DNA from 3 places in the Lelliottia sp. genome. Region 2 is predicted to be linked to each of the others. Evidence: predicted binding sites of a transcription regulator. Region 2 holds the regulator's gene; each other region holds the start of a gene.

Region 1 (9,796 bases), on a different contig from region 2:
TGAATTCGGATTCAAAATTGCGATTGATGATTTTGGTACGGGCTATGCCAACTACGAGCGGCTTAAGCGTTTGGAGGCTGACATCATAAAAATAGATGGCTGTTTTATTAAGGATATTTGTGCCGATGATATGGATGCGATGATTGTGAAATCGATTTGCAATCTGGCAAAAACTAAAGCACTGAGCGTTGTCGCAGAATATGTTGAAACGCAAGAGCAGCGCCAGATGCTATTGGCCTTTGGTGTGGATTATCTTCAGGGTTATCTGATTGGGAAGCCACATCCCATTAAGGAATTACAGGCATAAAAAAACCGGAGGCTTATCACCCCCGGTTTTTTCTTCTGATTACAGTACGAGGGCTGCGATAGACGCAGACAGTACGCTCACCAGAGTTGAACCATAAACCAGTTTCAGACCAAAGCGGGAAACCACGTTTCCTTGCTCTTCGTTAAGGCCTTTAATCGCGCCTGCGATGATACCGATAGAAGAGAAGTTAGCGAAGGAAACCAGGAAGACTGACAGAATGCCTTCTGCGCGCGGGGAGAGCGTGCTGGCAATTTTCTGCAGATCCATCATCGCAACGAATTCGTTGGAAACCAGTTTGGTGGCCATAATGCTACCGACCTGCAGTGCTTCATGCGCCGGTACACCCATTACCCAGGCAATCGGGTAGAAGATGTAACCCAGAATACCCTGGAAGGAGATGCCCAGAACGGCAGCAAACAGGGCGTTCAACGCAGCAATCAGCGCGATAAAACCGATCAACATGGCAGCAACGATAACGGCAACTTTAAAGCCAGCCAGAATGTATTCGCCCAGCATTTCGAAGAAGCTCTGGCCTTCGTGCAGGTTAGACATCTGGATATTTTCTTCGCTGGCATCAACGCGGTAAGGGTTGATCAGGGAGAGAACGATAAAGGTGCTGAACATGTTCAGAACCAGCGCTGCGACCACGTATTTCGGTTCCAGCATTGTCATGTATGCACCCACGATAGACATGGATACAGTCGACATTGCGGTAGCCGCCATGGTGTACATGCGGTTGCGAGACATTTTGCCGAGGATATCTTTATACGCGATAAAGTTTTCAGACTGACCCAGAATCAGGGAGCTGACGGCGTTGAAAGATTCCAGTTTACCCATACCGTTGACTTTGGATAACAGGAAGCCAATAGCGCGAATAATCACTGGCAGAACACGAATGTGCTGCAGAATACCGATCAGTGCAGAGATAAAGACGATTGGGCACAGCACTTTCAGGAAGAAGAATGCCAGACCTTGATCGTTCATACTGCCAAAGACGAAGTTAGTCCCTTCGTTGGCAAATCCGAGCAGTTTTTCGAACATTTCGGAAAAGCCTTTAACGAAACCAAGGCCGATGTTGGAGTTCAGGAAGAACCACGCAAGTAAAACTTCAATGACGAGCAGCTGTATAACATAGCGAATACGAATGTTTTTGCGGTCAGTGCTGACCAGCAATGCAAGTACAGTAACGACAACAAGTGCCAGGACAAAATGAAGGACGCGGTCCATATTTGCTCCAAATATGAGGCAGGTTTAATTTCCGTGCACATTCTATGTAACAAGTGCAAAGAAAACGAGATCAAGACCACACTATAGTTACATCCTGTGACGAGTCTCAAAAATAGTGATCAACCATACATTTCTGTTATGTTATGTAAATGAGTGAAAAGTTACGTTTGTGTGCTACGCTTCACAAAAGATGATTCAATTTCGCTATTCGTTCTAAATAATTCCAAAACGTCCTGTCTTGTTATTGCTCTTCGCTATCAATGAAATCGCTATAACCCATTTAAATGATCTTGATAATCATTCTCATTTTGATAGCATAAAACATAGCAAAGGCTATATCTTCAGAGGTGGAAATGAATAACAGTCGCGTTGAGGGTAGCAGTGGCAGAGCAGCGCGCAAGTTGCGGTTTGCATTAATGGGACCGGCGTTCATTGCTGCGATTGGCTACATCGATCCGGGTAATTTTGCGACCAATATTCAGGCCGGGGCCAGTTTCGGTTATAAACTGCTGTGGGTCGTCGTGTGGGCAAATCTGATGGCGATGCTCATTCAGGTCTTATCCGCGAAGCTTGGGATCGCGACGGGCAAAAACCTGGCGGAACAAATTCGCGATCATTATCCCCGTCCGGTCGTCTTGTTTTACTGGGTTCAGGCGGAAATCATCGCGATGGCGACCGATCTCGCGGAATTTATCGGCGCGGCCATAGGCTTCAAACTGATCCTCGGCGTTTCGCTGCTTCAGGGAGCGGTACTGACGGGGATTGCCACTTTTCTTATCCTGATGCTGCAGCGGCGCGGGCAAAAACCGCTGGAACTGGTCATCGGCGGTCTGCTGTTATTCGTTGCGGCAGCGTATATCGTTGAGCTTGTATTTTCGCAGCCGAATCTGGTGCAGTTGAGCAAAGGTATGGCGATACCCAGCCTGCCAACCTCGGAAGCCGTGTTCCTTGCCGCCGGTGTTCTGGGCGCGACGATCATGCCGCATGTTATCTATCTCCACTCCTCGTTGACGCAAAATGCGCATGATGGCACCCGGCAGGAACGCTATTCGGCAACCAAATGGGATGTGGGTATTGCGATGACGATTGCCGGATTCGTTAATCTCGCCATGATGGCGACAGCCGCCGCGGCGTTTCATTTTAACGGTCACACTGGCGTTGCCGATCTCGATCAGGCGTATTTGACGCTGGAACCGCTGTTGAGCCATGCGGCAGCAACCATTTTTGGTTTAAGCCTGGTCGCCGCGGGGCTTTCATCGACGGTGGTCGGTACGCTGGCCGGGCAGGTCGTTATGCAGGGCTTCGTGCGTTTCCACATTCCGCTGTGGGTACGCCGTTCTGTCACCATGATGCCTTCATTTATCGTCATTCTGATGGGGCTGGACCCAACCCGAATTCTGGTGATGAGTCAGGTATTGCTGAGCTTTGGTATCGCACTGGCGCTGGTACCGCTGCTGATTTTTACAGGCAATCAATCGCTAATGGGGGATTTGGTCAATTCGACGCTGGTTAAACGTATCGGATGGATGATCGTGGTACTGGTAGTGGCGCTGAACCTGTGGCTGCTGATTGGCACGCTGCTGGGGTTGTAAGACAGACCAGACTGAAAAAGCATGAAAAAGGAGCCTGATGGCTCCTTTTTTGCGGTGACAGTTTTAGTGGCGATGCCCGTGTCCGTGCCCACGATCGTGACCTCGTCCATGGCCCCGAGGTCCGCGACGATCATCACGATCGCTCCAGCCTTCACGGTAGCCGCGCTCGTACGCCTTGCGGTTATCCCAACCACGGTGACGACCATTATCATGTCTCCACCAGCGGTTTTGACGCCATTCGTAGTTACGGTGCCAGTAATCACGGTCGCGCCAGCCGCCACCGTCCCAGTAGTTACCAGAGTTATCACGATCGCCAATATGTAATTTTATTGACGGCAACAGGGTAATTTCGCCTGCATTTGCAATCAGTGGCGCACTCGCCATCAGGATTGCCGCAAGAATCAGTGATTTGAACATTATTGTTATTCTCCTACGAACGGAGCCGTAAGCGGCCTGTTAACGCAATTTTACGGGGCAGTAAAGCCCCGTATAATCGCCTCAACTCCTAATTCACAGGGGGGAGCACTTTTTGCTAAAGACGCATTTATTTTGAGCTGTTCAGAATCGCGTCGATCGCTTCAAGCTCTTCAGCAGTGAAGTGAAGATTATTGAGCATGCCGACTGCGTCCTCGATTTGTGACGTCTTACTGGCACCAATCAGCACGCTGGTGACGGTGTCGTGACGTAACACCCAGGCGAGTGCCATTTGTGACAGCTTCTGACCTCGGCGTTCGGCTAACGCGTTGAGCTGGCGAACCTTACTCAGTTTTTCATCGCTAACCTGATCGGCATTCAGGAATCGACTCTTGCTCGCCGCGCGTGAATCAGCCGGAATACCATTTAAATAGCGATCGGTCAGTTGCCCACCCGCGAGCGGTGAGAAAGGAATACAACCCACCCCTTTTTCCTGCAAAACGGACAGCAATCCCTCTTCCGGCGCACGTTCAAACATCGAATATTTTGGCTGGTGGATGAGACAAGGCGTCCCAAGATCGTCCAGGATATCAATGGCCTGGCGTGCCAGTTCAGCCGGGTAGTTTGAAAGACCGACATACAGGGCTTTACCCTGGCGCACGATATGATCGAGTGCTCTCATCGTCTCTCTGAGCGGCGTTTCTGGGTCCGGCCGGTGATGGTAAAAGATATCAACATATTCCAGCCCCATACGTTTTAGGCTTTGATCGAGACTGGCGACTAAATATTTACGCGATCCCCAGTCCCCGTAAGGCCCATCCCACATGGTGTATCCCGCTTTAGTCGAGATCGCTAATTCGTCACGGTACGCGTGAAAATCTTCCCGAAAAATACGCCCAAAGTTGCTCTCTGCCGATCCTGGCGGTGGTCCGTAGTTGTTCGCGAGATCAAAGTGGGTTATCCCGAGCTCGAATGCGCGCTGCAAAAGCTGACGGCTATTTTCAATTAACGTGCTGTCGCCAAAGTTATGCCACAGACCCAGCGAGACGACGGGGAGTCTAAGACCACTCTGACCGCATCGACGGTATTGCATTGAGTCATAACGTGTTTTATCCGCCTGAAAAACCATGCGCTAGCCCCTTTATTCTGAAGTGTGATTCTCAGTGTATACGTTTACACGCTGAATCGGACCATCAGATTACTACGCCATTTTTCGTAAAGCATTCTTTCCAGCCTCTTCTTTTCCGCATTCCTGGACAGGCATCACGCTTCTTTAATACTCAAAGTGAGGTCAACGTCAGAAGGACTCTTGTTATGCGAACCGCCTATTCCGTGGCTGATTATCTGCTGGACCGCCTTTCACAGTGTGGCGTTGAGCACCTGTTTGGCGTGCCGGGTGACTACAATCTGCAATTCCTTGATCACGTTATCGACAGCCCCGAAATCCGGTGGGTTGGGTGTGCCAATGAACTCAATGCCTCCTATGCCGCCGATGGATATGCCCGCTGCAAAGGTTTTGCCGCGTTGCTCACGACATTTGGTGTGGGAGAACTGAGTGCGATGAACGGAATCGCCGGCAGTTTTGCGGAGTACGTACCGGTATTGCACATCGTAGGAGCGCCTTGCAGCGCCGCGCAGCAAAAAGGGGAGCTCATGCATCACACATTGGGCGACGGAGAATTCCGCCATTTCTTCAAGATGAGCGAGCCTATTACCGCAGCGCAGGCTATTCTCACCGAACAAAATGCCTGCTATGAAATCGATCGTGTATTGTCAGTGATGCGACGTGAGCGCCGTCCTGGTTATCTGATGTTACCCGCAGATGTGGCAAAAAAACCTGCCATACCGCCTGTAAGCGCTTTCACTAATGCGCTTTTTCCCTTTGATAACGCTTGTCTGCAAGCGTTCCGCGAGGCCGCAGAGGCGCGTCTTGCGACCAGCCACCGTACGGCGCTATTGGCTGATTTTTTAGTCCTGCGGTATGGGCTAAAAAAATCGCTTCAGGCGTGGGTCAAAGAGACGCCCATGGCACATGCGACGATGCTGATGGGGAAAGGGATTTTTGATGAGCGACAGACGGGTTTTTACGGGACGTACAGCGGGGCTGCGAGCACCGACGCCGTCCGGGAGGCTATCGAAGGGGCGGATACCGTCATTTGCGTGGGCACGCGTTTCACCGATACGCTGACCGCGGGATTTACCCATAAACTTACTGCTGCGCAGACCATTGAAGTCCAGCCCCATGCGGCTCGAATTGGGGATCGTTGGTTTACAGGCATTCCCATGGTGCGCGCGGTTGAGATCTTATCCGAGCTTTGCAGGCAGCATGTTACCCAACACGATCTGCCGATTCATAAGTCCGCACTTTCTCAGGAATATCATCAAGGCACGCTGACGCAGGATAATTTCTGGCACACGTTGCAAACGTTTATTCGTCCCGGGGATATCATTCTTGCCGATCAAGGGACTGCTGCGTTTGGTGCAAGTGCGCTGCGACTGCCTTCGGACGTCGACTTTATCGTTCAGCCGCTATGGGGCTCGATTGGCTTTACGCTAGCAGCGGCATTTGGCGCGCAAACCGCTTGTCCGGACAGGCGTGTGATTGTGCTCACCGGTGACGGCGCGGCACAACTAACGATTCAGGAAATGGGTTCGATGCTGCGGGATGATCAGCGGCCTGTCATTCTGGTGCTGAATAACGAGGGATATACCGTTGAGCGGGCGATTCATGGTGCTGGGCAGCGCTATAACGACATTGCGCTGTGGAACTGGACGCAGATCCCGCAGGCGCTCAGCCTGAACTGTCAGGCTCAGTGCTGGCGGGTCAGCGAAACGGTACAGCTGGCAGAGGTGCTGGAAAAAGTCGCCCATCGCGAGCGACTTTCGCTGATTGAGGTGATGTTGCCCAAAGAGGATATTCCTTCGCTGCTCAGCGCCATCACCAAAGCGCTGGAGACACGTAACAGCGGCTAGTCACTTATTCTGCCGCCAGGCCATCAGCATCGGTTTGCCCGCTAGCAGGAGCCAGGCGGGCAGCATCACGATACAGAGTAACGGCAATAAGTTGGTGTCGGGCACAACGACCGCTGCCATAAACAGACTGAGCCAGGCATCGCGGGTGACGACCAGCACCAACCCCAGAATCGAGCACGAAATCGTAATCGCCGCCGGGACGGCGTCGACATGCTCGTGGAGCATGAGTCCTAACGCCACGCCGATAAACACCGCCGGGAAGATACGCCCCCCGCGAAAACCACACGCGGCCGCCACAACGACTGCTGCCAGCTTAATCACGGCAAACAAGAAATAATCCGACACGCTAAAGACCTGGCTGAAGGCCATCTGTTGCATCTCATCCAGGCCTTTAAATAACGTCACCGGCCCACCAATTGCCCCAAGAATCCCCAGCAGGAAACCGCCCGCACCCAGAATCAAAACCGGGTGTTTGAGCTTATGCATCAGGCGGTGCAGTCGCGGTAAGCACCAAACGGCGACCATACCGAGCGCGATGGCGATGGCAGCGACAATGGCACCGCTAAAAATATCTGCCAGTTGCATTTGACCGTAATGCGGAATCGGCAGCGAAAAGTGAGGATGGTAAAACAGGCTGGTCGTGAGCGCGCCAGCGGCTGCGGCCATAAGAGGCGCAAAGAGGCGATCCCAGAGCGGTACATCGTTATCGCCACTCAGCGTTTGGGAAAAAATAAGCGCGGCGGCGACAGGCGTACCGAATAGCGCCCCGATGGTGCCCGCAGACGCCAGAATCGTCCAGTCCAGCGCGCCCACGCGGGGGAAAATGCGTGAACCCAGATAAACAGCGAGCGCAATATTCACTGCCATGATGGGGTGTTCAGGCCCCAGGCTTACGCCGCCCGCCAGCCCGATAATCAAGGCGAGAAGTAAACCCGGCAGTGCCGCCGGGTTGACCGGCGCGCTAATCAACGGCTCCAGTGCTGGATCGGGGCCCGCGTGTCCCGGACTGAAGCGAATGACTAAGCCTACCGCGATACCGGTGAGCGTCAGCATCAGGATAATCCAGGTCGGAGAGGCAAAATCAATGCCGAGCTTTCCCGGCAGGGCGGTCCACAAAAAAGCTTGCAGCACCGAGGCAACTTTCATAACGACGATTAACACCAGGCTTGACGCAATACCAATGATGAGCGCAGGCGTCGCTAACAACAGCATGGTTTTGGCTCGCGGATGGAGCATGATGATTTCCTTGTACAAAAGTGTTTAGCGAGACTTTGCACATTCAGTTTGACGGCAATAGTGCAAAAGGTGCTGAAACGGTAAAGTGATTCTGTGACGAAGATCGATTATCCTGGGCAGTTCGCATTCAGGCCGTTGTTGTTATCCCGCCTTGAATTTACAGTGTCCCAAAGATTTATTCTGACTTTAGCGGAGCAGTAGAAGAATGACAAAATATGCTTTAGTAGGTGATGTAGGCGGCACGAATGCGCGGCTGGCATTATGCGATATTGATACCGGTGAAATTTCTCAGGCAAAGACCTATTCCGGGCTGGATTACCCAAGTCTTGAAGCGGTGGTTCGCGTGTATCTGGATGAGCATCAGGTCGGTGTCGAGGACGGTTGTATCGCTATCGCCTGTCCGATTACCGGTGACTGGGTGGCGATGACGAATCACACCTGGGCATTTTCCATTGCCGAAATGAAAAAAAATCTCGGCTTCGCGCATCTGGAAATTATTAACGACTTTACGGCCGTTTCGATGGCGATCCCGATGCTCAAACCTGAACATCTTATTCAGTTTGGTGGCGCGGAACCGGTCGAAGGCAAGCCGATTGCCGTTTATGGCGCGGGTACGGGACTGGGTGTTTCACATCTGGTTCACGTCGATAAACGCTGGATCAGTTTGCCGGGCGAGGGCGGCCACGTTGATTTTGCCCCAAATAGCGAAGAAGAAGGCATTATTCTGCATGAACTGCGCGCCGAATTGGGCCACGTTTCTGCCGAGCGCGTGCTGTCCGGCCCTGGGCTGGTTTATCTTTATCGCGCGATTGTGAAATCCGATAATCGCCTGCCGGAAAACTTACAACCCAAAGACATTACCGAGCGCGCACTGGCGGACAGCTGCACAGACTGTCGTCGCGCGCTGTCACTGTTCTGCGTGATTATGGGTCGCTTTGGCGGCAATCTGGCGTTAAATCTCGGCACGTTTGGCGGAGTTTACATCGCGGGTGGCATTGTGCCGCGTTTCCTGGAGTTCTTTAAAGCGTCTGGTTTCCGTGGCGGGTTTGAAGATAAAGGGCGTTTTAAATCCTATGTGCAGGACATTCCGGTTTATCTGATCGTGCATGATAATCCTGGTCTGCTGGGCTCAGGCGCGCATTTGCGTCAGACGCTGGGCCAATACCTCTGATACTAATCCCCTCTCCGGGTGGAGAGGGGATTCTGCTACAAATGCATTAGCTGCCTGAATTCCTTCACCTTGCTCCGACTCACTGGCACCTGAAAATCCAAATCCTTAAGCCGTAAAATATAGGTGTTGTTAAACCACGGCTCGATCTCGCGGATTTTATTCAGATTCACACAAAACGAACGGTGGCAGCGGAAAAAATGCGACGCGGGCAGCTTGCTGCAAAATTCAGTGATATTCATCGGCATCACGAAAGATTCGCGCCGGGTATAAACAAACGTCATTTTTTCGTGCGCTTCGGCGTAATAAATGTCATCCATCGGCGTGACGATAATCCGCTCATCTTTAATCAGATTTAGCGTGTCGTTTTCACGGGTGACGACAGGCGCTGCGCTCACCGCAGAGTGGTTTTGCTGCTGCCAGGCCATCTCAAGTTTTTGCAGCATACTCACAATGCGTGATTCCTGATAAGGCTTGAGAATGTAGTCAAATGCTTCCAGTTCGAACGCTTCGACGGCATGCTCTTTCCATGCAGTGACAAAAACAATAAACGGCTTATGGGCGAACTGATTGATATTCTGCGCCAGCAGAACACCGTCCAGTGACGGAATGTTGATATCCAGGAAAATGGCGTCAACTTTGTTGTGCTGTAAAAACTTCAGGACATCCAGTCCGTCTTCAAACGTGCCGACAATCTCCATTTGGCTGTGCTCTTTTATCAGCCAGCTCAGCTCCTGTTGGGCGAGGATCTCATCTTCAACAATGATGACTTTCATACATCAATCCTCATTCAGGGCCACAATAATGTTTGCGTATGAACGGGTAAGCGCTCATTAGGCACATAAAAAGCAATTTCCGTTCCGGGTTCCAGACGACGAA
Region 2 (9,796 bases):
CTTTGATGTTTTCAGCTTCTAACTCGTTGAAGTATTTCAGCGTTTTCACTTTCAGTTCCATCGTGGATGGCTCATCGCACACGACGACGGCTTTAGGATGCAGCTGCAGGCAGCTGATGGTCCACATGTGATTCACGTTGCCTTCGACGGCAGCCTGAAGCGCTTGTGCCTTCACGTTGCCCAGCACCAGAATCATCACTTCTTCCGCATCCAGCAGCGTACCCACGCCGACAGTCAGTGCATATTTAGGCACTTGACTAACATCGCCGTCGAAGAAGCGAGAGTTTGCCACGCGAGTGTCATGCGTCAGCGTTTTAATACGGGTGCGAGATGCCAGAGACGACGCAGGTTCGTTAAACGCAATGTGCCCGTCGTTGCCTACGCCACCCATAAACAGGTTAATTTTGCCGTATGAGCGGATTTTTTCTTCGTACTGACGGCATTCTGCGTCAATATCAGGCGCGTTCCCATTAAGCAGGTTAATATTTTCAGCTGGGATATCAACATGATCAAAGAAATTACGGTGCATGAAGCTGTGATAGCTTTCCGGATGTTCTTTCGCCAGGCCGACATATTCGTCCATATTGAAAGTCACCACATGTTTGAAGCTAACCTGGCCCGCTTTATGCATTTCGACTAATGCTTTATACGCCGTCAGCGGAGTGCCGCCGGTTGGAAGACCCAGAACGAAAGGACGATCGGCAGTCGGTTTAAACGCATTGATGCGGTTAACGATATGGCGAGCGGCCCATTTACCGACTTGTTCAGCTGTTGCCAGGGGAATCAGTCTCATTGTTCACCTCTAAGTTAAAGTAAAAAAGTGGGCGGATGGCGCACCTGGAGCTTTAATAAGCGTAACCTGGATAACGTCAAGCAGGGGCAATCCGTCTTGATTTTTTGAATGATAAAATAAGTTTTGCCTGTTAGCCAGTGGAAGGGAGGGTTAATAACGATATTTGGTGACAAAACTCACAAAAAGTACGCATTTAATTTGCGATACGAATTAATTTTTCACACACTCAGAATGCCAGTGATTCATCAACTGTATAGATAAGTTAGTGACACAATAAAAAACAGCTGAGAACGTGCCTTAAACGGGGTCTCAAGGGGGAAGAAAGTGAGTATTCTAGGTTATTTACAAAAGGTTGGCCGCGCACTGATGGTGCCGGTTGCCACGCTGCCAGCGGCAGCAATTCTGATGGGTGTTGGTTACTGGATTGACCCGGTTAGCTGGGGGGGAGACAACGCATTAGCGGCGCTCTTCATTAAATCGGGTGCCGCCATCATCGACAACATGTCCGTTTTGTTTGCGATTGGTGTCGCGTACGGCATGTCCAAAGATAAAGACGGTGCTGCGGCGCTGACCGGTTTTGTGGGCTTCCTCGTGTTGACCACACTTTGCTCACCAGCAGCGGTGGCGATGATCCAGAAGATCCCAGCAGACCAGGTGCCTGCTGCGTTCAGTAAGATCAGCAACCAGTTCGTGGGTATTCTGGTGGGTATTATCTCCGCAGAACTGTACAACCGCTTCAGCAGCGTAGAGTTGCCAAAAGCGCTCTCCTTCTTCAGCGGCCGTCGTCTGGTGCCGATTCTGACCTCTTTCGTGATGATTTTTGTTGCTTTCATCATGATGTACATCTGGCCGCTGATCTTTGACGGTCTGGTGAACTTTGGTGAACACATCCAGAAACTGGGTTCTGCCGGTGCGGGCGTGTATGCGTTCTTCAACCGTTTGCTGATTCCAGTCGGTCTGCATCACGCGCTGAACTCCGTATTCTGGTTTGACGTCGCGGGTATTAACGATATCCCTAACTTCCTGGGTGGCGCACAGTCCATCGAATCAGGTAAAGCGGTCGTCGGTATTACGGGTCGTTACCAGGCGGGCTTCTTCCCGATCATGATGTTCGGTCTGCCGGGTGCGGCGCTGGCCATCTACCACTGCGCGCGTCCAGAGAATAAAGCGAAAGTTCTGGGTATCATGATGGCGGGTGCATTTGCAGCCTTCTTCACCGGTATCACCGAGCCGCTGGAATTCTCCTTCATGTTCGTTGCGCCGGTGTTGTACTTCATCCACGCCGTGCTGACCGGTATCTCTGTGTTCATCGCCGCGTCGATGCACTGGATTGCAGGTTTCGGCTTCAGTGCGGGTCTGGTGGATATGGTGCTGTCCTCCCGTAACCCGTTGGCGACACACTGGTGGATGCTGATCCCGCAGGGCCTGGTGTTCTTCGCGATCTACTACGTGGTGTTCCGCTTCACGATCACTAAATTCAACCTGATGACTCCGGGTCGTGAACTGGCTGTTGCCGGTAGCGAGGCGGATGGTCAGGACGTGAATGTGAGCGCTAACGCAGACCAGGACGTAGACGGTCTGGCGCGTCAGTACATCGCCGCTGTGGGCGGTTCTGATAACCTGACGGGTATTGATGCATGCATCACTCGTCTGCGTCTGAACGTGAAAGACTCTTCTCTGGTTAACGAAGCGCTGGCAAAACGCCTGGGTGCGTCAGGTGTGATTCGTCTGAACAAAACCAGCGTGCAGATTATTGTGGGCTTCGTTGCAGAAAAAATCGCTAACGCAATGAAAACCACCGGTCCGGTAGCCGCATCAGAATCCGCTTCTGCTCCGGTTGCAGCGCCAACCGCCGCAAAACCACAGGCGGTGCCTAACGCAACAACTATTGCAGCGTTGGTTTCGCCAGTGACCGGCGAAGTCGTCGCGATTGAACAGGTTCCTGACGAAGCCTTTGCCAGCAAAGCGGTGGGTGACGGTGTGGCAGTGGTACCAACGGAAAAACTCGTGGTATCACCGGCAGCCGGCACTATCGTTAAAATCTTCAACACCAACCATGCGTTCTGCCTGGAAACCGAAAAGGGTGCCGAAATCGTTGTCCACATGGGCATTGATACGGTCACTCTGGGGGGTAAAGGCTTTACGCGTCTGGTTGAAGAGGGCGCAGAAGTGGTTGCGGGTGAACCGATTCTGGAAATGGATCTGGACTATCTGAACGCCCATGCGCGCTCGATGATAAGCCCGGTTGTCTGTAGCAATATCGACGACTTTAGCGGCCTGGTCATTCAGGCAAAAGGTCAGGTTATTGCAGGCCAGACCCCGCTGTATGAAATTAAAGGCAAGTAATCGCTCCTGAGTAGAGTTCATGCCTTAAGCGGCGGGGGTTATCCTCCGCCGCTTTTTTTTGCATCAATCGCCCCCATTATTTTCCTCCTGGACGTATTAAGGGTTGTCACTACGTCCGGCTTATAAGATCATACGCCGCTATACGTTATTTACGCCTTTGAGGAATCCACGATGAGTGAGGCTGAAGCCCGCCCGAGTAACTTTATTCGTCAGATCATCGATGAAGATCTGGCCAGTGGTAAGCACACCACAGTGCATACCCGTTTTCCGCCGGAGCCTAATGGCTACCTGCACATTGGCCATGCGAAATCCATCTGCCTGAACTTTGGCATTGCGCAAGACTATCAGGGTCAATGCAACCTGCGTTTCGATGACACCAACCCAGTAAAAGAAGACATCGAATACGTTGAGTCCATTAAGAATGATGTGCAGTGGTTAGGATTCAACTGGTCGGGCGACATTTGCTACTCTTCAGACTATTTTGATCAGCTCTTTGCCTATGCGGTGGAGCTGATCAACAAAGGTCTGGCCTACGTTGACGAACTGTCTGCTGACGAAATCCGTGAATATCGCGGTTCTCTGACCGCGCCGGGCAAAAACAGCCCATACCGCGATCGTAGCGTCGAAGAAAACCTTGCACTGTTCGAAAAAATGCGTGCGGGTGGCTTCGAAGAAGGTAAAGCGTGTCTGCGTGCCAAAATCGACATGGCATCGCCCTTTATCGTGATGCGCGATCCGGTTCTGTACCGTATTAAATTTGCCGAGCACCATCAGACCGGCAACAAGTGGTGCATCTACCCGATGTACGACTTCACCCATTGCATCAGCGATGCGCTGGAAGGCATTACGCACTCTCTGTGTACGCTGGAATTCCAGGACAACCGTCGTCTGTATGACTGGGTGCTGGATAACATCACCATTCCTGTGCATCCGCGTCAGTACGAGTTCTCTCGTCTGAATCTGGAATACACCGTGATGTCCAAGCGTAAGCTGAACCTGCTGGTGACGGATAAGCACGTTGAAGGCTGGGATGATCCGCGTATGCCGACCATTTCCGGTCTGCGTCGCCGTGGTTACAGCGCCTCATCGATCCGCGAATTCATCAAGCGTATCGGCGTGACTAAGCAAGACAACACCATTGAAATGGCGTCGCTGGAATCCTGTATTCGCGAAGATTTGAACGAAAACGCGCCACGCGCAATGGCCGTTATCGATCCGGTTAAACTGGTTATCGAAAACTATCCGCAGGGCGAAAGCGAGCTGGTGACGATGCCTAACCATCCGAGCAAACCGGAAATGGGCAGCCGCGAAGTGCCATTCAGTGCTGAAATCTGGATCGATCGCGCCGATTTCCGCGAAGAAGCCAACAAGCAGTACAAACGTCTGGTGATGGGCAAAGAAGTGCGCCTGCGCAATGCCTACGTGATCAAAGCTGAGCGCGTAGAAAAGGACGCAGAAGGCAATATCACGACGATTTTCTGCAGCTATGATGCGGAAACACTCAGCAAAGATCCGGCTGATGGCCGTAAAGTGAAAGGCGTTATTCACTGGGTCAGTGCTGCGCATGCGCTGCCGGTTGAAATTCGTCTTTACGATCGTCTGTTCAGCGTGCCAAATCCGGGCGCTGCGGAAGATTTCCTGGCGACGATCAATCCGGAATCACTGCTGATCAAACACGGCTACGCTGAGCCGTCGCTGAAAAATGCCGAAACCGGCAAGGCTTACCAGTTTGAGCGTGAAGGGTATTTCTGTCTCGACAGTCGTTATGCAACCGCTACCAAACTGGTCTTCAACCGTACAGTAGGTCTGCGTGACACGTGGGCCAAAGCTGGCGAGTAATCCAGGTCAATGAGAGACAAACGCCGCATATTGCGGCGTTTTTTTTGCTTGTCGATCAGGCTGTTAGTATTTCATCTAAAAAGAGACGTTTAACATTGAGGTCAATGAGCTGCTACTTATTTTATTAAATAAAATTTGATGCGCGTGAGGAGAGGAAAATAAAACGATGTAATCGCTATCAATAATTATTAGTGATTGAATTTAGTTGATTTTTTAATTGAAAAACCCTTCCTGATCTATATGTTACAAATCACTACCAATTATGTGCACTTCGTCATAATCCTGCATTTTGCCCACTGAAAAGCATTGATAATTCGCGTCGCGAAAAATAGTCTAAAGACGGTAGTTAATTCGAGGGTATTTATAACTACCCCTGACCGTTTGGTCTTTTTAGATTTTTCGCCGTTTAAGGCGCTTTAATTCGTCAAAGAGGAACAACTATGCGTACGTTCAGTGGCAAACGTAGTGCGCTGGCGCTGGCTATTGCCGGTGTGACAGCAATGTCTGGCTTTATCGCCTCTCCGCAGGCTCAGGCAGCAGGCTTTATCGATGATTCCACGCTCACGGGCGGTATCTATTACTGGCAACGTGAACGTGACCGTAAAGACGTCACCGAAGATAAATACAAAACCAACTTGTCCCATTCCACCTGGAACGCAAACCTCGATTTCCAGTCAGGTTATGCTGCGGACATGTTCGGGTTGGATATTGCGGCGTTCACTGCCATTGAGATGGCAGAAAATGGCGACAGCGCGCACCCGAACGAAATCGCGTTCTCCTCAAGTAACAAAGCCTACAAAGAAGACTGGTCGGGTGATAAGAGCGGAATAAGCCTCTATAAAGCGGCCGCTAAGTTCAAATACGGTCCGGTTTGGGCTCGCGGCGGGTATATTCAGCCAACCGGTCAGACGCTGTTAGCCCCACACTGGAGCTTTATGCCGGGTACGTATCAGGGCGCTGAAGCCGGGGCAAACTTTGACTACGGTGATGCAGGCGCATTGAGTTTCTCCTACATGTGGACCAACGAATATAAAGCCCCGTGGCATCTGGAGATGGACAAGTTCTATCAGAATGACAAGAAAACCAAAGTCGAATACCTCCACTCATTAGGGGCGAAATATGACTTTAAAAACGATTTAGTGCTGGAAGCGGCTTTTGGTCAGGCAGAAGGATACGTGGATCAATACTTCGCTAAAGCCAGCTATAAATTCGATATCGTCGGCGGCCCGCTGTCCACCAGCTATCAGTTCTACGGCACGCGTGACAAAGTCAGCGATGGTAGCGTGAACGATCTGTATAACGGCACGGCATGGCTGCAAGCATTGACCTTCGGCTACAAAGTCGGGCAAGTTGATTTGCGCCTGGAAGGGACATATGTGAAGGCCGAAGGCCAGCAGGGCTACTTCCTACAGCGTATGACGCCGACCTACGCGTCATCAAATGGTCGCCTGGATATCTGGTGGGATAACCGTTCGGATTTCAACGCCGATGGTGAGAAAGCTGTGTTCTTTGGCGCCATGTATGACCTGAAAAACTGGAATCTGCCGGGGTGGGCGGTTGGCGCATCTTACGCGTATGCATGGGACGCAAAACCTGCAGATATGGCGACGCCAGATGCTTATTATGACCCGAACTATCGCCTGAAAGAGTCCTCCTACAGTCTCGATGCGATCTACACCCTCCAGGAGGGTCGCGCGAAGGGCACGATGTTCAAACTGCACTTCACCCAGTACGACAACCACTCCGATATTCCAAGCTACTCGGGCGGTTACGGCAACATCTTCCAGGATGAGCGTGACGTGAAATTCATGGTCATCGCGCCATTCACTATTTTCTGATGAACGCGCCGGCGGGGTGATTCCCCCCATCCCGCCGGAATGGAGACTGAAATGCTGAAAAAATTGATTATCGTCGCGGTGCTCGCATCGGGACTGGTCGCCTGCGCACAGCCTCAGGCACCAAAAGAAGACTCACGACTGAAAGAGGCGTACAGCGCCTGTATTAACACCGCCGAAGGATCGCCAGAAAAAATCCAGGCCTGTCAGAGCGTGCTGAATGTGCTGAAAAAAGAGAAAGCGCACGAGCAGTTTGCGACGCAGGAAAATGTGCGGGTGCTGGATTACCAGGCTTGTATTCAGGCTCGTCAAACCGGTAACGATCAGGAAGTGGCAAAGCGCTGTGACAAGATCTGGCAGGAGATCCGCAGCAACAATAGCAAGTAATCTTCTTTTGCCACGCCCGGTTGTGCTCCATCCTTAAGTTCTCAGGATGAAGCACAACCGGGCTTTTTCATTTATAGCAGGCAAAAAAAAGCCAACCGTTAGGTTGGCTCAGAGTATGAGACACGATTATTTGGTGTCGTGCGCGTGATCGTTTTCGCGGCAATCGCCTTCTGCACAGTGACCGTAGAGGTACAGGCTGTGGTTGGTCAGACGGATACCATGACGAGTGGCAATCTCACGCTGACGAGATTCGATAGATTCATCGCTAAACTCAATCACCTTGCCGCAATCCAGGCAAATGAGGTGATCGTGGTGATGCTGTTGTGTCAGTTCAAAAACGGATTTACCGCCTTCAAAATTATGACGGGTGACAATCCCGGCGTCATCAAATTGGTTCAGAACGCGATAAACGGTCGCCAGGCCAATCTCTTCGCCCATGTCGATCAGACGTTTATACAAGTCTTCCGCACTGACATGGTGATTGTCCGGCCCTTGCAGTACTTCCAGGATTTTTAAACGAGGAAGCGTCACTTTCAGGCCAGCCTTCTTTAATGCGGTATTGTTGTCAGTCATGCGGAATCTGTCCTGTTGCTAAACGATTCACTTCTAAAGAAGAAGTGACAGAAAATGCACTTGGGATAATGCGTTTCATTATAGAACTGCCATGCTTAAATGAAAACTGCAAGTCTCAAGCAAAGTATGCTTATAAAAACGTGGTATCGCCAACAAAGTTGAGCGAAGGCATCCACTTTAACCTGGGATATTGTACAGGTATGAAAGCAAAAGTTAAAAATTTGTAGCAATTATTTTAATTGGAAATACCTATCAATGCGGCGCAACAGTTTTGCAGCGCCGCACGATCAATCAGGCATTCAGGATATCGTCGAGGTGAAGTTCTTCGCGGATCTGCTTAACCCATTGGTTTACGCGTTCTGCGGTGAGTTCTGGTTGACGGTCTTCGTCAATCGCCAGGCCCACAAAGTGATCGTCATCCGCCAGCCCTTTAGACGCTTCAAAGTGGTAACCCGCCGTTGGCCAATGACCGACAATCGCCGCGCCGCGCGGTTCGATGATGTCGCGGATGGTGCCCAGCGCATCACAGAAGTACTCTGCGTAATCTTCCTGGTCGCCGCAGCCGAACAGCGCGACCAGCTTACCGTTGAAGTCGACTTCTTCCAGCGTTGGGAAGAAATCATCCCAGTCACACTGCGCTTCGCCGTAGTACCAGGTTGGAATGCCCAGCAGCAGAATATCGTAACCTTCGAGGTCTTCTTTGCTGCTCTTCGCAATGTCATGGACGTCGGCAACGTCTTTACCAAGCTGTTTTTGAATGTTTTTTGCGATGTTTTCGGTATTACCGGTATCGCTGCCGAAGAAAATGCCGATGATTGCCATGAGTAAAATAACCTCTTGAAACTTAATGGTATGGTGGCACAAATTGTCCACGGATAAGGGCAATCATAGCAGAACAGGGAAGTCAGCGGAAACAGCTATCACGCGGGACTGCACTCTGTGCTACATGAAAGTGGGATAAGGGCGGATTTTCAGACTTTTACTGAGAATGGCGCAATGCCTGCAGTTGCAGCATAAGCATCTCTTCGATCAGCTCGCTGCGGCTGATTTCACGGGCCTCAGCCAGTTCGCTTAGAGCGTCGACGGCGTCCGCATTGAGTTTTAACTCGACGCGTTTAAGCCCACGACTTTTGTCGCGTTTAAGCTGGTTGCGCTTATTGATGCGCAACTGTTCATCGCGCGAAAGCGGATTGGTTTTAGGTCGTCCCGGTCGACGTTCAGTCGCGAACAGATCTAATGTCGTACGGTCCGTTTGTTCTTTGGCCATGATTCAGAGACTTCGGGGAAAACGAGCGGCCCTGCTATTGCCGGGGCGATGAGCGCGACATCATACATTACTGATATCAGCACGCCAACGACTGGAGGCCAACAGGCGTCCAGTCGCTGACATTTTAATCAAATCGCGTTCTCAGAGAGATAACGACGGATGGCGCGCAGCACCGCTTCCGGTTTTTCGGCGTGAACCCAGTGGCCTGCACCGGCAATCACATGCGCACGCGCCTGCGGGAATTGCGCCAGCAGCGCATCGCGATAGGCTTCGGTGACATACGGTGAATTACCGCCGCGAATAAAGAGCGTAGGGGACTGCCAGGCGGGAACCGGCTGCCAGCCGACAATGTTATCGTACTGATCCCACAGGACCGGCACGTTAAATCGCCACGCGCCCTCGACGAACGACTTCAGCAGAAATTGCACCACGCCTTCTTCATCTAACTGCGCGCGCATAATCGCTGCAGCCTGCTGGCGGGTTGCCACGCCCGCCTCTGTAACCGCATTGATCGCCGCAAAGATTTCATCGTGGCGACGCACATCGTAATCCACGGGCGCCACGTCAATCACCACCAGCTGGTTGATGCGCTCTGGCGCAATTGCCGTCAGGGCCATCACCGCTTTACCGCCCATTGAATGCCCAATCAGCGTCGCTTTTTCAATGCTATTCGCATCGAGCGTATCCAGCAGATCCTGGGCCATGGCCGCGTAGGTCATCTCCGGATCGCGGGCTGAAGTTCCGTGGTTGCGCATA
Region 3 (9,796 bases), on a different contig from region 2:
ATCGATTGATAGGCCGACGCGGCATAATCTTCCGCCCAACGCTGATCGTCGATCGGCTCAAGTTTAACCGCACAGTATTTGGTTTCGGGCGTTTTGGAAATCGGATCGAGATTATCCTGGGTCAGTTCATTGCACGCCCCAATCCACCACTGATAGGTCATGTAGACCGCACCGGCGTTGATACGCTCGCTGACGCTGGCACGGGTAATCACTTTCCCACGACGCGAACGCACCCACACCAGTTGTCCATCCGCAATGCCCAACGCGTCGGCATCCGCCGGGTGAATCTGCACGCGCCCCGGCTCATCGGCCAGACTTTGCAACGCCGCGCAGTTACCGGTCATCGAACGGCAGGAGTAATGGCCGACTTCACGCACGGTGCAGAGTACCAGCGGATAATCCGGGTCCGGCACTTCGGCAGGCGCACGCCACGGGGCGGCGAACAGCTGACCTTTGCCGCTCGGCGTATCGAACTGATTATCTTTGTACAGGTACGGCGTACCCGGGTGATCCAGCGTCGGGCACGGCCACTGAATATGCCCCATCTCGCCCATTTTTGCGTAGGTGACGCCGTAAAACAGCGGGCACAGCTCACGCATTTCGTCCCAGATTTGCTGGTTGGAATCGTAATGCATCGGATAGCCCATTTCGCTGGCCAGCAGGCTGATGATCTCCCAGTCGCGTTTGACGTTGCCAGTGGCATCGATCGCTTTGCCAAAACGCTGGAATCCGCGGTCGGCGCAGGTGAATACTCCGCCGTGCTCTCCCCAGGACGTCGCAGGCAACAGCACGTCCGCCACTTCCGCCGTTTTGGTCATGAAGATATCTTGCACCACAACGAAATCGAGTGCCTCGAACCCGCTGCGCACCAGACCCAAATCGGCTTCGGTCTGTAGCGGATCTTCACCCATGATGTAATAGGCTTTCACTTTGCCTTCCAGCGCCAGATGCGGGACTTCGGTGATGCGAATGCCTGGCTCATCGTCCATTTTGTTGGCGTCGATTCCCCACGCGTCAGCAAATTTCTGCCGCATTTCGGGATCGGTGACATCCTGATAGCCCGGGAACATGTTGGGCAGCACGCCCATATCACACGCCCCCTGCACGTTATTTTGGCCGCGAACCGGGCCGACGCCAACGGCTGGGCGACCGAGATTTCCGGTCAGCAGCGCCAGGCTGGAAAGCCCTTTTACCACATCTACCGCTTGCCCAAACTGCGTCACGCCCATGCCCCACATCACCGTGGCTGACGGTGCCGCTGCAAAGGTGCGCATCGCCTGACGCACGTCCCGCGCGGGAATGCCGGTCAGGTGCTCAACCTTTTCAGGAGCATAATCTTTAACGGTCTCACGATAGGCATCGAGACCCTCAGTAAAGCGTGCGACGTAGGTTTTGTCGTACAACTCCTCTTCCAGTAGCACGTAGCCGAACGCATTGACCAGCGCCATATTGCTACCGTTTTTGAGCGGTAGATGTTGATCGGCGATGCGGGCGGTTTCGATACGACGCGGATCGCAAACGATGATTTTCGCGCCGTTCTGGCGCGCTTTCAGCACGCGGCGCGCCACGATAGGGTGAGAATCTGCACAGTTATAGCCAAACACCAGCAGGCATTTTGAGTTCTCGATATCGTTAATGGAGTTGCTCATCGCCCCGTTACCGAGCGTTTGCTGCAAACCTGCAACGGACGGGCCGTGACATACGCGCGCGCAGCAATCCACATTGTTGGTGTTCAGTACGGCGCGAGCAAATTTCTGCATCACGTAGTTGGTTTCATTACCCGTTCCGCGCGATGACCCGGTGGTCATAATGGATCGTGGGCCGAATTGTTCTTTGATCGTTTTCAGTTTGCTGGCGGTGTAACGAATCGCCTCTTCCCAGGTGACAGGCGTAAAGGCATCACCTTTGTTGTAGCGGATCATCGGTTGGGTCAGACGAGGGGTGAGGAGCCGGGTATCGTTCAGGAAATCCCAGCCGTAAAAACCTTTCAGGCACAGCGTACCCTGGTTGGTGACGCCATCGGCGGCTTCGGCACGGATAATACGATTGTTTTCGACAACGAGATTTAGTTTACAGCCTGCACCGCAGTAAGGGCAGACGCTTGCGACTTTTTTCATCAATAACAGACCTGTTAAGAAATGAAGAGAGGTTCACCAGGACACACTCTCGAAAGCAAGACATAAGCAGAATCCATGCCATCTATTCATTGCTTTGATATATCAGGGTTTATTGATGGGTTTGTTGCTAAGAAGCGCGTGTCATCGTCATGATGCTCGACACATTTGACGATGACACGTAAACAGGGAGTGACGTGCGGGCCTTAAATATCATCCATGGTATAGCCAACAACGATTTCCAGCGTTTTGCGAATCACATCGGCGCGAACCACATCGCTGGTTGATTCGAGAGCATGAATCAGCCATAAAATGAGTCCTTTATTGGTGACATGCCCATCACTGGCCAGAACGCCGCGCACCGCAGCGGAAAAAATTGCAGCCTCATCGGCAAACCGATCGCCTGCGGTACGAAAATATTCTGCAACTGCACTGTCGAAGCTTGCTGTCGTAAATTCGGGCTGAACCTGAATATTCTGTCTCATTTATTCTCACCGTGATGGTTAAGTGGCGGTTGGCAGTCAATGTATTTTCTTTGGATCAGCAGGCTTTCCGTTGCTAAATAAAGGAACAACATTGTTTTTATTGGTCCGTTGAGATCCCTCTCGATTCGCTGGGTTTTGCACGGCTTTGTAATGTTTAAACGCCACATCACTGCCGCTTATTTCCGCAATAACCTCTGCTATGGCTTCCCGCCGCTCAGGATCCTTTTCATGAACTTTCATGTTCCGTAATCTTTGCGTTAATGCATGCGTATTGATGGGGCCGTTCTCTTTCAACAGCGAAAGAACGGCTTCACCAATAAGCTCGTCAACCATTTTGTCTACACGACGTCTATTCATAACAGCATCTCTGATCGCCTGGTCTTTGTTAGCCTTCAGCGCTCCCTCGTCCCGTTGACTGACAAACCAGGAAATCTGTTAATTGTTTTGCGAACTTCAGCGATCAAACAGTAAACCGATAAGTGTTTGATAATGTTTCTCTTCTTCCACATCCGATGCATCTTCAAGACGGCACAGGAGCTTGGCACACAGCGTCTTGCGATTCAGGCTACGCCCGTCACGCAGGATTTCGACTACCACCTGTCCGAGCGTCTCCTGCTGGGTAGGCAGGGCGGCCTTGTCAAAGTACTGTGCAATGGCAGTGGCGGCATCGGGTTGATATCCGTTCTGGCGCATGTTTCGATCCTGTAAAAATGAGTAATCAGTAACGTTACAAATAAGGTATACACTTTTCTTAAATCTGTACATTAAAAATGTACAGATTTTTCATATTTCTTCACTTTTTATAACATGATTTATATAAATCAATACGTTACGTTTATCAGGAATGCAGGATTATGCAAAGGATATATTGTACAACGTATATGCCAAAACAAAGTTGTACAAGCCGGAAAAACGGAGCAAAAAAACACCTAAATCCTTGAGCTGTAAATTATTTGTTAAGCAACTAATATGGTATAACAAGCGATATTCACACCATTTGCATGTGTGACCCACTCAAAGACACCCTGGAAAATCATGCTCACAACCATTATTTACCGCAGTCATCTCTGCGCGAACGTTCCAGTTAAATCTCTGGAAAAAATGGTCGAGGCAGCCGCCGATAAGAACCGGCACTCGGACGTCACAGGGATTTTATTATTCAACGGAATGCACTTTTTCCAGCTGCTCGAAGGGCCGGAAGAAAGCGTCAGGCGTATCTACGAGCATATTTGCCAGGACACCCGGCACTACAATCTGGTGGAGTTGCTTTATGACTACGGTCCGTCAAGACGATTTGGTCATGTCGGCATGGAACTCTTTGATCTGAGGCGCTACGACAGGGAAGAAGTGCTTCAGCAGGTGCTGAATAAAGGCACAACCCGCTATCAGCTTACGTACAACGATCGTGCGCTACAGTTTTTCCGCACCTTTGTCGAAGCCACTGAAAAAGAAAACTATTTCGAAATCCCACCTGGCGATACCTGGGAATTTATCCCCGAAGAGGATGCGTTTTCGCGCCAGCCCCCGGTGATTGCTAAAGGGGCAGACTGTAGCTTTGCGTTTCAGCCCATTGTTGACCCGCTGACGCAACAGGTTGTCTCCTGGGAAGCGCTGCTGCGTACGCCGTCTGGTGGTTCACCGGCCGTCTATTTTGAGTCGCGGACCGGGAATGCGATTTACGAGTCGGATCTCAAAAGCAAGCAGGTCGCGCTGTCGATGGCGAGTGCGCTGGGCCTTGAAGGGCAGACGTTATCCCTGAATCTGTTGCCGATGACGCTGGTCAATGTGCCGAATGCCGTCGATTTCTTGCTGAAAGAAATCGCCGCCAATGGTCTGGTGCCCGAGCAAATCATTATTGAATTCACCGAAAGTGAGGTGATTTCGCGGATCAACGAATTCAAAGGGGCGGTCCGACAGCTTAAGAGCGCCGGGATCAGCGTGGCGATCGATCACTTTGGTGCCGGTTTTGCGGGCTTGCTGCTATTGGCGCAATTCCAGCCTGACCGTATCAAGATCAATCGCGAGCTGGTTGCGGATGTGCATAAAAGCGGTCCGCGCCAGGCGATTGTTCAGGCCATTATCAAATGCTGTGCCTCGCTGGAAATTCAATTTTGCGCCGTGGGTGTTGAAAAGGCGGAGGAGTGGATGTGGCTAGAATCCGCTGGAATTTCCGAGTTTCAGGGGCATCTTTTTGCCAGTCCGAAACTGGGAGGCATTCCGCCGATTGCCTGGCCAGAAAAGAAATTCGATTTCTAACGTTGCCGTAAATCTCCCTCATGCTAAGCGATACATGTCGTAAAGTTTGTACAACAATGCATAAACCTAATCCGGGTTTGTAAGACTAATACTTGCTGTCATCCGGGTTCTTAGTTATACATTTCGTTTGTACAATCTGATAAGGTTAGTTAGTTTTAGTATGGAAGTATTGAGCGTGAGGGAGCTAATGGCCTATTACAGTATCGGCGAAGTCGCCGAACGATGCGGAATCAACCCAGTAACCCTGCGTGCATGGCAGCGTCGCTATGGTTTGTTGAAGCCCCAGCGCAGTGAAGGCGGCCATCGCCAGTTCGATGAAGAAGACATTCTGCGCATCGAAGAAATCAAACGCCTGATGAAAAGCGGCGTTTCGGTTGGCAAGGTGAAACCCCTTTTGGGTGCGCAGGAACTGGTCACTGAGAGTAGCTGGACGGCATATCAGGAAGAGATGATGCTGGTTTTACGCTACGCCAGCCCGGCGAAATTGCGCGCCAAACTTGCTGACTTCCGTCGCGAACATTCCGTTGAAGCCCTTATCGATAATATTCTTGTTCCCGTCCGCCAACGCATGAGCCACGATCAAAATACGGTTCGCCACATGGCAAGTCTGTTAGACGGTGTACTCATTGAGGTTGCGGCGGCTTCCCTGGCGGAATCACGTAAAAAGTCAGGAAAAGACGCGCTGTTAATCGGTTGGGAATGTGAAGACCGCACACGCTTGTGGCTTGAGGCCGCCCGGCTTTCTCATAAAGGGTGGCATATTGACGTGTTAGCAGAGCCGATTGATTCCCCACGTCCGGAACTGTTCCCGGGGCAAAAGATTTTTGTCTGGACGGGTAAAGCCGCTACAGCACGTCAGCAGGAGCAGCTGGATCACTGGAGAGAGCAGGGGTTTGCGGTGTCGTTCCACGAAGTAGGATTGTAAAAAAGGCCCTTGCGGGCCAGAGTGAATGTTTTATTTACGCCCCATCAACAGGCCAATAATCAGGCCAATGGCACCTGCGGCCATCAATCCCGTCAACGGATTATCACGCACTCTTTCAGACACATCATCTGCAACATCCGACGCTTTGGCGGCATATTTTCGTGCTGCGCCTTTAAGCTGATGTTTAGGTGAGTCAACCGCAGCGCCAAACTGGGATTGTGCTTCTCCAGCAAGTTCGTCAGCTTTGTTAAAGGCTTTGTTCGCCAGGCGATCGGCTTCATTCTCAAAATCATGTGATGACATAGATAATCTCCTTTTGGTGTCTCCTAAAGTCTAGCGTCTGACGGCCAATTCGCTCGCGCAGCGCGCCATTTTCGCCCTGTTTCAGTATTTTCCTGGAAATTCTGCTCTGCCTATTTTAAAAATAGACATTTTCTATGCATCTTATGTAGGTTAACCCGTTGCCCCGATTAGCTTTTGCTAATCCATTATTTATCAATGTATTGGATTATTTTAACCAACGCTCCTGCCTGACGCGGCAGGGTCTATGCTTAAGTAAAGTAGCCAAAAAGGGCGATTAAGCCGAAAGCCCCTGCTGTCAGGGGGTTGAAGTGATAATCGTTATCACTAACATGGTGTTATGCCAGTAGTGGCTCAATAGATGAGGTGGACCTATGGAACTGCATTCAGAAACCTTTAACCCTGCTGATTTCGCCTGGCGTGGATTGACGCTGACGCCAACAGCGGCGGCGCAGATTCACGAATTAATCGATAAAAAACCGGAAATAGTGGGTTTGCGTTTAGGCGTGAAACAGACTGGCTGTGCGGGCTTTGGCTACGTGCTGGGTACGGTCACCGAGCCTGAGAAAGACGATCTGGTATTCGAAACGGACGGCGCGAAGCTGTTTGTCGCCCTCCAGGCCATGCCGTTTATCGACGGAACAGAAGTCGATTTCGTGCGCGAAGGCTTAAACCAGTTATTCAAATTTAATAACCCGAAAGCCCAGAACGAATGCGGCTGCGGCGAAAGCTTTGGGGTATAGGCGGTACTATGTCTCGTAATACTGAAGCAACTGACGATGTTAACACCTGGAGCGGCGGGCACCTCAATTACAAAGAGGGGTTCTTCACCCAGCTACAAACTGATGAGCTCGCAAAAGGCATTAACGAAGATGTCGTGCGGGCGATCTCGGCAAAGCGTAACGAACCTGAGTGGATGCTCGAGTTTCGCCTGAGCGCATTTCGCGCATGGCTGGAGATGGAAGAGCCGCACTGGCTGAAGGCGCACTATAAACATCTGGACTATCAGGATTACAGCTATTACTCCGCACCGTCCTGCGGGAGCTGTGACGATACCTGTGCCTCGCAGCCCGGCGCTGTGCAGCAGACCGGGGAAAACAGCTATCTGAGTAAAGAGGTGGAAGAGGCGTTTGAACAGCTCGGCGTGCCGGTCCGCGAAGGACGCGAAGTGGCGGTCGATGCGATTTTTGACTCGGTGTCTGTCGCCACGACCTATCGCGGCAAGCTGGCGGAGCAGGGCATCATCTTCTGTTCATTCGGCGAAGCGATCCACGATCACCCGGATCTGGTGAAAAAATACATCGGCACCGTTGTGCCGAGTAACGATAATTTCTTTGCCGCGCTTAATGCCGCCGTGGCCTCCGATGGGACGTTTATTTACATCCCGAAAGGCGTGCGTTGCCCAATGGAGTTGTCGACCTATTTCCGTATTAACGCCGAAAAAACCGGACAGTTCGAACGCACCATTCTGGTGGCCGACGAAGGCAGTTATGTCAGTTACATCGAAGGGTGTTCTGCGCCCGTGCGTGACAGCTACCAGCTGCACGCGGCCGTCGTGGAAGTGATCATCCATAAAGATGCGGAAGTGAAATATTCCACCGTGCAAAACTGGTTCCCTGGCGATGGCAATACTGGCGGTATTTTGAATTTCGTCACCAAACGCGCGCTGTGCGAAGGTGAAAACAGCAAGATGTCCTGGACGCAATCGGAAACTGGCTCAGCCATTACCTGGAAATACCCGAGCTGCATTTTGCGCGGCGATAACTCCATCGGCGAGTTCTACTCCGTGGCGCTGACCAGCGGACATCAGCAAGCCGACACCGGCACCAAGATGATTCACATCGGCAAAAACACCAAATCGACGATCATCTCGAAAGGGATCTCCGCCGGGCACAGCCAGAACAGCTATCGCGGCCTGGTGAAAATCATGCCGACGGCCACCAACGCACGCAACTTTACCCAGTGCGACTCGATGCTGATTGGCACTGACTGCGGCGCACACACCTTCCCGTATGTGGAATGCCGGAACAATACGGCTCAGCTTGAACATGAAGCCACCACCTCGCGCATCGGGGAAGATCAGCTGTTCTACTGCCTGCAACGTGGGATCAGCGAAGAAGACGCCATTTCGATGATTGTGAACGGCTTCTGTAAGGACGTGTTCTCTGAACTGCCGCTGGAGTTCGCCGTGGAAGCACAAAAACTGTTGGCAATCAGCCTCGAACACAGCGTCGGTTAAGGATTAAGGAAAGCACATGTTAAGCATTAAAGATTTACAGGTCAGTGTGGAAGATAAAGCGATCCTGCGCGGGCTAAACATTGAGGTTCGCCCAGGAGAAGTGCATGCCATTATGGGCCCGAATGGTTCCGGTAAAAGCACGCTCTCGGCCACGCTGGCCGGACGTGAAGACTATGAAGTCGTCGGCGGAACGGTTGAATTCAAAGGCAAAGACTTGCTGGAGTTGTCACCGGAAGACCGCGCGGGTGAAGGCATTTTTATGGCTTTCCAGTACCCGGTTGAAATCCCAGGTGTCAGCAACCAGTTCTTCCTGCAAACCTCTCTGAATGCGGTGCGAAAATACCGCGGCGAAGAAGAACTGGATCGTTTTGATTTTCAGGATCTGATGGAAGAGAAGATCAAACTGCTGAAAATGCCGGAAGATTTGCTCACCCGCTCGGTGAACGTCGGTTTCTCCGGCGGTGAGAAAAAGCGTAATGATATCCTGCAGATGGCAGTGCTTGAACCTGAGCTGTGCATTCTGGATGAAACCGACTCCGGGCTGGACATTGATGCGCTAAAAATTGTCGCTGACGGCGTGAATTCCCTGCGTGACGGCAAACGTTCGTTCATTATCGTCACCCACTACCAGCGCATTCTGGACTATATCAAACCGGATCACGTCCACGTGCTGTACCAGGGCCGTATTGTGAAATCGGGTGATTTTACGCTGGTCAAACAACTGGAGGAGCAGGGCTATGGCTGGCTTACCGAACAGCAGTAACGCGCTGCAACAGTGGCATCGCCTGTTCGAAGCGCAGGGCGAAACGCGTTCGGAATACGCGCAGCAGCATCTGCAGCACATGCTGCGCCTGGGCCTGCCCACGCGTAAGCACGAGAACTGGAAGTACACTCCGCTGGACGGCTTGCTGAACAGCCAGTTTGTCACGCGGCTGGCGGATGTCAGCCCGGCTCAGCGCGATGCGCTGGCGTTGAACATTGACGCCGTTCGCCTGGTGTTTGTTGACGGGTGCTTTAACCCGGCGCTCAGCGATAACACCGAAGGCAGCGGTTTTGATGTCGAGATCAACGATAATCGTCAGGCCTTGCCCGCACCCGTGCAGCCAGACGTGTTCCTGCATCTGACCGAAAGCCTTTCTCCGAGCGTGACGCACATTCGCATCAAGCGTAATCAGCGTCCGGCAAAACCGTTGCTTCTACTGCATATCACGCAAGGGCTTGAGGGCGACGAGGTCAACACCGCGCATTACCGTCACCACGTTGAATTGGCCGAAGGGGCCGACGCGACGGTTATTGAGCATTACGTCAGTCTTAATGAAACCGCACATTTCACCGGTGCGCGAGTGACGATGAACGTGGCGGCGAATGCGCATCTGCATCACATCAAGCTGGCGTTTGAGAACCCGGCGTGTCATCACTTTGCCCATAATGATCTATTTATGGCGGCCGATGCGGCGGCGTTTAGCCACAGCTTCCT

The links. Region 2 encodes Fur, which represses iron uptake genes when iron is present. Its sites were predicted from a motif close to ATAATAATGAGAACNACTATCAA; they were not measured.
Region 1: ACKI5T_RS01735 (Nramp family divalent metal transporter) is a predicted target of Fur. The motif match lies at 1,825-1,847, and genes of this name have one in related genera.
Region 3: sufA (Fe-S cluster assembly scaffold SufA) is a predicted target of Fur. The motif match lies at 6,392-6,414, and genes of this name have one in related genera.

The regions. Positions count from the first base shown of each region.
Region 1 is NZ_JAZQNX010000002.1:5,555-15,350, forward strand. It holds gene ACKI5T_RS01725 (EAL domain-containing protein) at 1-307, shown strand, start outside; gene nupC (nucleoside permease NupC) at 347-1,534, opposite strand; gene ACKI5T_RS01735 (Nramp family divalent metal transporter) at 1,888-3,126, shown strand; gene ACKI5T_RS01740 (DUF2502 domain-containing protein) at 3,190-3,543, opposite strand; gene mgrA (L-glyceraldehyde 3-phosphate reductase) at 3,671-4,669, opposite strand; gene ipdC (indolepyruvate decarboxylase) at 4,855-6,513, shown strand; gene ACKI5T_RS01755 (ion channel protein) at 6,514-7,749, opposite strand; gene glk (glucokinase) at 7,955-8,920, shown strand; gene ACKI5T_RS01765 (LytR/AlgR family response regulator transcription factor) at 8,956-9,693, opposite strand; gene ACKI5T_RS01770 (LytS/YhcK type 5TM receptor domain-containing protein) at 9,708-9,796, opposite strand, start outside.
Region 2 is NZ_JAZQNX010000005.1:51,410-61,205, reverse strand. It holds gene nagB (glucosamine-6-phosphate deaminase) at 1-793, opposite strand, end outside; gene nagE (N-acetylglucosamine-specific PTS transporter subunit IIBC) at 1,118-3,139, shown strand; gene glnS (glutamine--tRNA ligase) at 3,311-4,978, shown strand; gene chiP (chitoporin ChiP) at 5,419-6,816, shown strand; gene chiQ (ChiQ/YbfN family lipoprotein) at 6,871-7,200, shown strand; gene fur (ferric iron uptake transcriptional regulator) at 7,327-7,773, opposite strand; gene fldA (flavodoxin FldA) at 8,065-8,595, opposite strand; gene ybfE (LexA regulated protein) at 8,753-9,040, opposite strand; gene ybfF (esterase) at 9,169-9,796, opposite strand, start outside.
Region 3 is NZ_JAZQNX010000001.1:205,051-214,846, reverse strand. It holds gene fdhF (formate dehydrogenase subunit alpha) at 1-2,117, opposite strand, end outside; gene ACKI5T_RS01130 (biofilm/acid-resistance regulator YmgB/AriR) at 2,321-2,599, opposite strand; gene ACKI5T_RS01125 (hypothetical protein) at 2,636-2,956, opposite strand; gene ycgZ (regulatory protein YcgZ) at 3,053-3,292, opposite strand; gene ACKI5T_RS01115 (diguanylate phosphodiesterase) at 3,635-4,855, shown strand; gene ACKI5T_RS01110 (MerR family transcriptional regulator) at 5,043-5,780, shown strand; gene ACKI5T_RS01105 (YqjD family protein) at 5,811-6,083, opposite strand; gene sufA (Fe-S cluster assembly scaffold SufA) at 6,455-6,823, shown strand; gene sufB (Fe-S cluster assembly protein SufB) at 6,832-8,319, shown strand; gene sufC (Fe-S cluster assembly ATPase SufC) at 8,336-9,082, shown strand; gene sufD (Fe-S cluster assembly protein SufD) at 9,057-9,796, shown strand, end outside.